2 regions of the Pantoea sp. App145 genome follow, and region 1 is predicted to be linked to the other one. Evidence: predicted binding sites of a transcription regulator. Region 1 holds the regulator's gene; the other holds the start of a gene.
What was found. The regulator Fur, encoded in region 1, represses iron uptake genes when iron is present. The targets are predictions, from matches to a motif close to ATAATAATGAGAACNACTATCAA.

Region 1 (4,700 bases):
GCGGGACAGCCGGTGCTGGAGATGGATCTGGATTTCCTCAACGCCCATGCGCGTTCGATGATAAGTCCGGTGGTGATCAGCAATAGCGATGATTTCGCAGGCCTCAATCTACTGGCGAGTGGTTCCGTCGTGGCAGGTGAAACCCGTTTGTACGAGGTTAAAGGTTAAGTCCTTGTGATGAACCCGGAAGGCAGGAAGCGATTCCTGCCTTTTTTGTTTTAAAACGGCCAACAAACGGTTGTTTCCCTCCTGCGCTTTGTGGATCATACTCCGTTACTTCGTAGTACAAATCACCCGTATTGTATTTGAGGATTTTGAGATGAGTGAGGCTGAAGCCCGCCCAACGAACTTTATTCGTCAGATTATCGACGAAGATTTGGCGAGCGGTAAGCACAACAGCGTGCATACCCGTTTCCCGCCTGAGCCCAATGGTTACCTGCATATTGGCCATGCGAAATCGATCTGTCTGAACTTTGGTATCGCACAAGATTACCAGGGTCAGTGCAATCTGCGCTTCGACGACACCAACCCGGTGAAAGAGGATATGGAATTCGTTGAATCCATCAAGCGTGACGTGCAATGGCTGGGCTTTGAATGGAGCGGAGACGTTTGTTACTCCTCAGACTATTTCGACCAGCTGTACAGCTACGCAGTGGAACTGATCAACAAAGGCCTCGCCTATGTTGATGAGCTGACACCAGAAGAAATCCGTGAATACCGTGGCACCCTGACTGCGCCGGGCAAAAACAGCCCGTATCGTGATCGTACCCCGGCTGAAAACCTCGCGCTGTTTGAAAAAATGCGCGATGGCGGTTTCGAGGAAGGTAAAGCCTGTCTGCGTGCCAAAATCGATATGGCATCCAACTTTATCGTGATGCGCGATCCGGTGCTGTACCGTATTAAGTTTGCTGAACATCATCAGACCGGCAAAAAATGGTGCATCTATCCGATGTACGATTTCACCCACTGCATTTCCGATGCGCTGGAAGGTATCACCCATTCGCTTTGCACCCTGGAATTCCAGGATAACCGTCGTCTGTATGACTGGGTGCTGGACAACATCTCCATTCCGGTGCATCCGCGTCAGTATGAATTCTCGCGCCTGAATCTGGAATATGCCGTGATGTCGAAGCGCAAGCTGACGCAGCTGGTGAGCGAGAAGATCGTCGAAGGCTGGGATGACCCGCGTATGCTGACCGTTTCCGGTCTGCGCCGCCGTGGTTACAGCGCCGCCTCGATTCGTGAGTTCTGCCGCCGCATTGGCGTGACTAAGCAGGACAACATCGTGGAAATGGCATCGCTGGAGTCATGCATTCGTGACGATCTTAACGAGAACGCGCCGCGTGCGATGGCGGTCCTCGATCCGCTGAAAGTGGTGATTGAGAATCTGCCTGCGGGTCATGAAGAAATTATCACCATGCCAAACCATCCCAACAAACCGGAGATGGGTACGCGTGATGTGCCGTTCAGCCGCGAAGTGTGGATCGATCGTGCGGATTTCCGTGAAGAAGCCAATAAACAGTACAAACGTCTGGTGCTGGGCAAAGAAGTCCGTCTGCGTAATGCTTACGTGATCCGTGCAGAGCGCGTGGCGAAAGATGAAGAAGGCAATATCACCTGCATCTACTGTAGCTGTGACGTTGATACCCTGAGCAAAGATCCGGCTGATGGCCGCAAGGTGAAGGGTGTGATCCACTGGGTTTCAGCGATCCACGCGTTACCTGCGGAATTCCGTCTCTACGATCGTCTGTTCAGCGTGCCAAATCCGGGAGCGGCTGAGGACTTCCTCACCACCATTAACCCGAATTCGCTGGAAATCAAACAGGGCTTTGTCGAGCCTGGACTGCGTGACGCCGATGCGCTGGCGCCGTATCAGTTTGAACGTGAAGGTTATTTCTGCGCAGACAGCGTTTACTCGCAGCCCTCTAAGCTGGTGTTTAACCGCACCGTCGGTTTACGTGATACCTGGGCGAAAATCGGCGATTAATCCTTTTTGTCGTTATCACCATATCATCACGAAAGGGCGAGCAATCGCCCTTTTTTATTGGTTGTAATTTCGGGCTGGCAACCTTTTATGCTGTGGGGTGTGAAATGCGTTTGTTACCGGGATTTGCAACTAATCTGACTTTAGTAAAATTAATCCATTTGCGAGTGTGAAAAACTGTATTTCAGGTAGGCTATGCGCTCCCAGACGTTGCTCTGCGGGTTGTAAAAGGAAAAAAAATGACGAGTCTCGCTCAGGAAGCCAAACACAGCGTAGTGGTTTTACATCAGCTTATCGAACGTATTTTTAATCAGTCAGAGGACACTGACGACAGCATTGAGTTGTTTCTCTCGCATTTTCACCCGGATTTCAAAATGGTGACCCCGCAAGGTAAACAGCTGGATTTAAATGCGATGGAGGTGTTGTTCCGCCAGTTACGTGGTCAGCGGGAAGGGATGCGCATCGCGACCAGCGAACACGCCATCATTTCACAGCAAAGCCAGGAAGTGACTATTCAATATCGTGAGTTGCAGATGATGAACGGCAACAACCAGAGTCGTATTTCTCTGGCGGTGCTGGATTGCACCACCTCCATTCCACGCTGGCGTTACCTGCAGGAAACGCTGGTTCTGTAATCTCAGGAATAAAAAAACCGGTGCCTGGCACCGGTTTTTTCATACTGCATAGCACATTTTATTGCTTATCGTGGAGCGTCTCGTCTTCGCGGCAGTCTCCCAGCGCACAGTGGCCGTACAGGTACAGGCTGTGGTTGGTGAGTTTGATACCGTGACGTGTTGCGATTTCACGTTGACGCGTCTCAATAGACTCATCACTGAACTCGATCACTTTGCCACAATCCAGGCAGATCAAGTGGTCATGATGATGCTGTTGCGTCAGTTCAAAGACGGATTTGCCACCTTCAAAGTTATGACGAGTCACGATACCCGCGTCATCAAACTGGTTAAGAACGCGATATACCGTTGCCAGACCAATCTCTTCGCCCATGTCGATCAGGCGTTTGTACAAATCTTCCGCACTGACGTGATGGCACTCGGGTTCCTGAAGCACTTCCAGAATTTTCAGTCTGGGTAGAGTGACTTTCAGGCCAGCCTTCTTCAATGCGGAGTTGTTGTCAGTCATGCGGATATTGTCCTGTTACTTTGCTAGTCACTTGCGGCGCAGGGCCTTGGATGTCGATCACGCGCATTCTCATTTGCGTCTCATTATAGAACTCAAGCAGTGAAATGAAAACCAAGGGCATGTCCTGAAATCACCAATGGCTGTAGGGATAAATGTCGCTAACGCCGGCGGGGATCGTACAGGTCTTTGTTTCCATTTCACTCAGCCTCATTCTGATGCCAGAGGAATAAGCGGATGACCGTTACGGGTATTCTACAGATTTGCAGGTAAAAGTTAAAAAAACGTGGCTATTATTTTTATAGGAATTTCCGATTCTCAATGTGAGCCAGCGCCCACATTGAGTAGGAAAGGGGATCAGGCTTCGATAATGTCTTTCAGCTGCAGCTCATCGAAAATCTGTTTCACCCACTTATCAACACGTTCGTTGGTCAGTTCCGGCTGACGATCTTCATCGATAGCCAGACCAAGGAAGTGTTTGTCGTCGGCCAGACCTTTGGATGCTTCGAAGTGGTAACCCTCGGTCGGCCAGTGACCGACAATCACCGCACCATTTGGCTCGATAATGTCACGGATGGTGCCCATCGCATCACAGAAGTATTCTGCATAATCTTCCTGGTCGCCACAGCCGAACAGCGCAACCAGTTTGCCATTGAAGTCGATCTCTTCCAGCGTCGGGAAGAAATCATCCCAGTCACACTGTGCTTCGCCGTAGTACCAGGTCGGAATGCCCAGCAACAGAATATCGAATGCTTCGAGATCTTCTTTAGTGCTCTTGGCAATGTCATGCACTTCGGCCACGTCTTTACCCAGTTGTTTCTGGATCATTTTTGCAATGTTTTCAGTGTTGCCGGTATCGCTGCCGAAGAAAATGCCTACGATTGCCATGGGTTAAGTGACCTCTTAAATCCTGATATTGAATATGTAATGACAGCGAATGATAGCAGACCGGGCAAAGTGGCGGAACTTGTAAAGCCGTGACTTTTGTTCCTGCGTGCGGTCTGCACCTGTTACGACAGTTTGAGCTGCGCCAGCAGCATTTGTTCAATCAATTCGCTGCGGCTGATGTTTTGTTGCTCAGCCAGGGTGTTGAGTGCATCAACGGCCTCGCTGCTCATTTTCAGCTCAACACGACGCAATCCTCGCACTTTATCGCGTTTCAGCTGATTGCGTTTGTTAATCCGCAACTGTTCGTCACGCGTCAGCGGACTGGTTTTGGGGCGACCGGGACGCCGCTCATCAGCGAAGAGATCGAGCGTGGTACGGTCAGTCTGTTCTTTTGCCATGATTTGTAAAACTGAGTGGGCGCGAACGGCGGAAAGGCGCTGCGCGATTTATACATTATCGGCCCGGCCACGGTGAAAAAATCATCCGTGGCAAATTTTTAGCGCGACATCATACTCCAGCGCCCCTGACTACGCCAACCTTAAACGGTTCGCGGCAAGCTTTTGCTTTTACAGTACAAAAAATCGGCGCACTGCGCGCAAAACGGCTTCAGGTTTTTCGGCATGGACCCAGTGCCCGGCGCCGCTGATGACATGCGCATGTGCCTGGGGGAACTGGCGCAACAACGCATCAC
Region 2 (4,700 bases), 2.0 Mb from region 1:
GCAGTGCCGGGAAATCGGTTTTCAACGCCTGAGCATCATGGCCGACGCGCGCTTCACACAGCTGCGCTTCGCCAATGCCCATCAGCGCGGCCAGGTCGCGGGCGTATTTTTTTGGATGTTCGCCTTTCAGGGCCAGATAGTGTTCGTAACGTTGGTTCATTGCGCTTGCTCCCGTGAAAATGCCCTGCGTCACCGCAGGGCGAAGTTGTTTATCAGAAATCGACGTTAACACCTAACTGGAAGGTGCGGCCCGGCATCACAGCAAGCTGTGAATCATAGTAGTTTTGATCGGTCTTGCTGGTGGTGGATTCCAGATCGCGGCTGCTGAGGTAATCCCAGTATTTACGGTCGGTCAGGTTGTAGATACCACCACTGATTTTGACGTTTTTGGTAACGCGATAGTACGCCGTCAGATCCACCAACGCGTAACCCGGGATGTTCTGGTAGTAAGTATTGCTGGTGGTACCAATCGCGCTACCGGTGTTGGTGTAAGTCTGACGCTGGGTATAGGTGGCACGCTTACCGTGGTTAAAGGTGGCGGTCACTGCAGCACCGTAACGCTGATCCGGGTCGTCGTAAGCCACGCCGGTGATCAGGCGCATCGGTGGTACGCTCTCCAGCGGCACATATTTGTCACCCAGATAGCTGGATTTCGATGCGCCCTGCGCATAACCAAACGCCAGACGTGCACTCAGGCCATCAACTTCAGGCACCCATGTGCCGATGTTGAACTTGCTACCGAACTCAGCTCCATAGATATAGGCTTTATCACGGTTTTCTGCGCGGTAAGCGATGCTGATGTTATCCGGGATATTGGTGAAGACTTCCGGGTTCGCGCTGCGGCTGTAACGGGTGTAGTCAATAAAGTTTTTATAGCTGTTGTAGAAGGTCGCCGCTGAGAAGGTGATCCCTTCCACGGCTTCACCTTTCAGACCGAACTCAAAGTTGTTGCTGGTTTCGGTTTTCAGATCGGTGTTACCCAGCAGGGCATACTGCGCACCATATGCAGAAGCGTAGTTAGAGGTCAGGTTCCAGGAACCATACAGCTGGCTGGCATTCGGGAACTGCGCACCGCGCTTATATTGCAGGTAAGCCATCATCTTCGGCGTCAGATTGTACTGGAAGGCCAGAGACGGCAGGATTTGACCATCGCTGAAGCTCTTGTTGTACAGTGCCGACACATCATCAGTGCTGAGATCAGCATCGCCGCCCGCCAGGCTGGAGAGGTTCTGCGGCTTGGTGTTCTGATAAGCGTAACGCACCCCTGGAATGATAGAGAAGGTGTGGCCGTTCAGATCCCAACTCATGGTGTCTTCGGCGTAGAGACCGACACTCCATGTGCGGCTGTTAGCTTCCGGTGGCGTGACATCGTTGTACGAAGTCTGTGCCGGGTCCAGCCAGTATGGACGCTCGGTTTTGGCAATGCTGCCATTCAGGCCATAGCGGAAGGTGTTAAACAGCCAGCTTTTTTCACCTTTGGTTTCAAAGCCGAAGGTTTTGGTGTTGTAGTTTGAATAGATATTGTGCGCTTCAACCGTCCCGGCATCTGGTGCAGCGGTATCATCGTGCGCTTCGGTTTGCTGGTAATAGATGCTGCTTTCGAGGCTGTCCACCAGCAGGTTGTTATCTGGTGTCCAGAGATCTTTCAGCATGCCGCTCCAGCGCCGCGTCTGGCTGCTCTGATCGGCTCGACCATAAATAGTCGTGGTGCTGCTGCCCCAGTAATCGAAGTTGGTGTGGTTGGTTTTGTGGTAATAATCCAGCGTGGCGCTGAACTGATGCTCGCTGTTCGGCTGCCAGATACCGGTCGCGGCGATGGCATCGGAGTGCCAGTTCGCCGGATACGCATCAATGGTGCCGCTGTTGTTGCGGGTTTCCTGGCCGTCACGACGGCTGATCACCACGATACCACGCAGGGTTTCATCACCTGCTGCGGCAGTGATGCCGTTGTGCCAGCTGCGGTTGGAAGAGTCGTAATCACTCTGATAACCGAAATAGGTTTGTTTGGTGGGCGACAGGTAGTCATCCGGGGATTTTGGCCGGAATGAAACCGAGCCGCCAAGCGCCAGGTTCTTGTTGGACACATCGGTAGCGCCTTCGACGATACCCACGGAGCCATACATGTAAGGATCGATATAGTCGCGACCAATCCCGAAGGTGCCTGAACCGGCACGGCCAACTGAGCTGCGGCCGGTGGCTAAAGGCTGTTCGATGCCGTCTACGTCAATGGAAACGCGGTTATCTTCCAGGCCACGGATGTTATAACCGGTATAACCGCCACGGTCCCCGGTGTAGCCGCTCTTGCCGGTGTTGCTACCGCCAGCGGCACCCGGCGCGCTGACCAGCGGCTGATAGCGCATAATGGAGCCAAAATCATTACCCCCCTGTTTCTGCAACTCCTCGGCAGAAAGCGTGGTACGGCTACCGGCAACCAGCGGTTGTTTCGGCGCAGTGACCGTCATCACCGGTTCATTTGTGGTGGTTTTTTTGCCTGAAATCGCCAGATCCTGATTGTCGCTGGTGGCTGCATAGCCGCAGGCTGCATGGATGGCGGATGCCAGCACCGCTGTTTTAAACAGACGCTGTGAGGTGAACCCCTGAAAAATTGGAGACATAGACGCGAAATACCTTGTTAATTGTTAGTATTCGCTCACGTGCTTGCTGCCAGAAAACCACAGTTTTTGTATAAAAAACCGTAAAAAGTTACAGACTTTTTTTATGTTATAAATGATTTCGTCAGGAATGTAATGCAATTGGTAATCATTATCAATACCATTTACACTAAGATGTATCTTAGACAGCACATTTTGTTAACCGTAGTTAACTTATTACTAATCAATCAATTAAGATGAGCGATGCCATGACACACAAACCGGCGGTGAATATTCATTACTGTACGCAATGCAACTGGCTGCTGCGCTCAGCGTGGATGGCACAGGAGCTGCTGCATACTTTTGCTGACGATTTAGCTTCCGTCACCTTGCAGCCCGGCACTGGCGGCGTGTTTGAGATAACCATTGATGGCAAGGTGATTTGGGAGCGTAAACAGGAAGGCGGTTTTCCCGACGCCGCGGCATTAAAGCAGCGGGTGCGTGATTATTGTTTCCCGGATCGTGAGCTGGGCCACGTGGATAAGAAGAAACCGACCGGGAATTGAGGTCAGGCGACATCATTTTCCTGCGGCCATAACAGTCGGTCCTGCGCGGTACTTAAGGTCACGATCGCCGGGTGATAAATCGCGAAAGGTTCCGCCAGCGGGCACACCATATATTTACCCAGTGCGCTGGGGATAAACTCGGAGCGCGGTAAAAATGCCGCGCCGTCAAAGCCCTGCTCCATCATTTCCAGCACCAGGCGCGGTTCTGAAACCTTAATGGTGATATTCACCTGGTCCAGGCTACTGAACAGCTTACTGCGCAGTACTTCATAAGTCCCTTCCCCGCCGATACGGTGCAGCAACATCAGCGGAATGCCGCTCAGGTCACTGAACTGCAAGGCTTTCCCAGCCAGCATCGGGCTATAGTGGGAAGAAATCACCGCAATAGTATCAATCGGTTCCAGCTCACGGATAAACCAGGGCTGACGATCGCCAGGAACCTGCATCAGCGCAATATCCACAGTGTTATCCAGCAGCATCGCTTCCAGATGGCTGGAATCAGACACAATCACATTGATGTCCCAGTCAGGACGGTTGCGGTAGTAATCCATCAGGATAGTGTTGAAATAGCGCAGATAAAGATAGGAGATACCAATATTCACCCGGCGCTGTTTACGCGTGGCGATAGTGATGGTCTGGCGTTTGAGTTGATTAACCCGGCTTAAGATGTCGCAGGCCTGGCGATAGAGAAAGGTTCCGGCCTCGGTCAACACCATACGACGTGGTGTGCGGGTAAACAACGGTGAACCAATTTCCTCTTCCAGCTCCTGCAGGCGCTTACCCAGCGGCGGTTGTGCGATGTTCAATAGCTTCGCGGCTTTACTGATGGAGCCTTGTTCCGCTATCGAGCAAAAATAATGCAATCGTTTGAGATCCATGATGACTCCGCGCGTTTTCCCGCGCTTATTTTAGCATGGCTAACCACGATCCAACCGCGGCTGACGTGTTACTTAATGGATATACATCGTCCACAGATAACTGACCGGCATCACCAGTATCAACGCGGGCAGCATATTGGCGACCGGGAAAGATTTAATCCCCGCGATGCGGAAACCGGCTGCCAGCATGATAAATCCACCTGCTGCGGTAAAGTCACTCATCATGGTCGGCGAGGTGTGCGGCATAATCAGCACCGCCGCTGAAGCCAGCACCAGCTGAATAATCAGCTGCGGCACGGCGATTACCGCCACTGCGTACCCCAGCAAGGTAGCAAAAATCGCAGCGGTAAAGATATCCATGATTGATTTCACAAACAGGATATTGGGATCGTGCGTCATCCCTTCGGTCATTGCCCCGATAATCCCGGTGCCACTGGCACAGAACAGCACCAGAATCGCCACATACTTCTCCGTAAAGGCGGCACCCGACAGACCGGTTTCGGTTTGTTCGCTCTGGAAACGTCCAACCAGCCCTTTTGCCAGATTACCCAGCCGGCCAATTTTCTCTTCCAGAAACACCAGTTCACCGATGGCGGCACCGATAATCAGCGCCAGAATCACCGCCGGTAAACTGTGAATCTTACCAATCAACACAATCCCGAGGC

Region 2: RCF31_RS16685 (TonB-dependent receptor domain-containing protein) is a predicted target of Fur. The motif match lies at 2,754-2,776, and genes of this name have one in related genera.

The regions. Positions count from the first base shown of each region.
Region 1 is NZ_CP133290.1:1,604,785-1,609,484, reverse strand. Features, by position in the region: gene nagE (N-acetylglucosamine-specific PTS transporter subunit IIBC) at 1-168, shown strand, start outside; gene glnS (glutamine--tRNA ligase) at 320-1,987, shown strand; gene RCF31_RS07375 (hypothetical protein) at 2,224-2,619, shown strand; gene fur (ferric iron uptake transcriptional regulator) at 2,678-3,124, opposite strand; gene fldA (flavodoxin FldA) at 3,479-4,009, opposite strand; gene ybfE (LexA regulated protein) at 4,132-4,407, opposite strand; gene ybfF (esterase) at 4,576-4,700, opposite strand, start outside.
Region 2 is NZ_CP133290.1:3,593,962-3,598,661, reverse strand. Features, by position in the region: gene RCF31_RS16690 (hemin-degrading factor) at 1-160, opposite strand, end outside; gene RCF31_RS16685 (TonB-dependent receptor domain-containing protein) at 213-2,615, opposite strand; gene RCF31_RS16680 (SelT/SelW/SelH family protein) at 2,861-3,157, shown strand; gene RCF31_RS16675 (LysR family transcriptional regulator) at 3,160-4,035, opposite strand; gene RCF31_RS16670 (DUF554 domain-containing protein) at 4,108-4,700, opposite strand, start outside.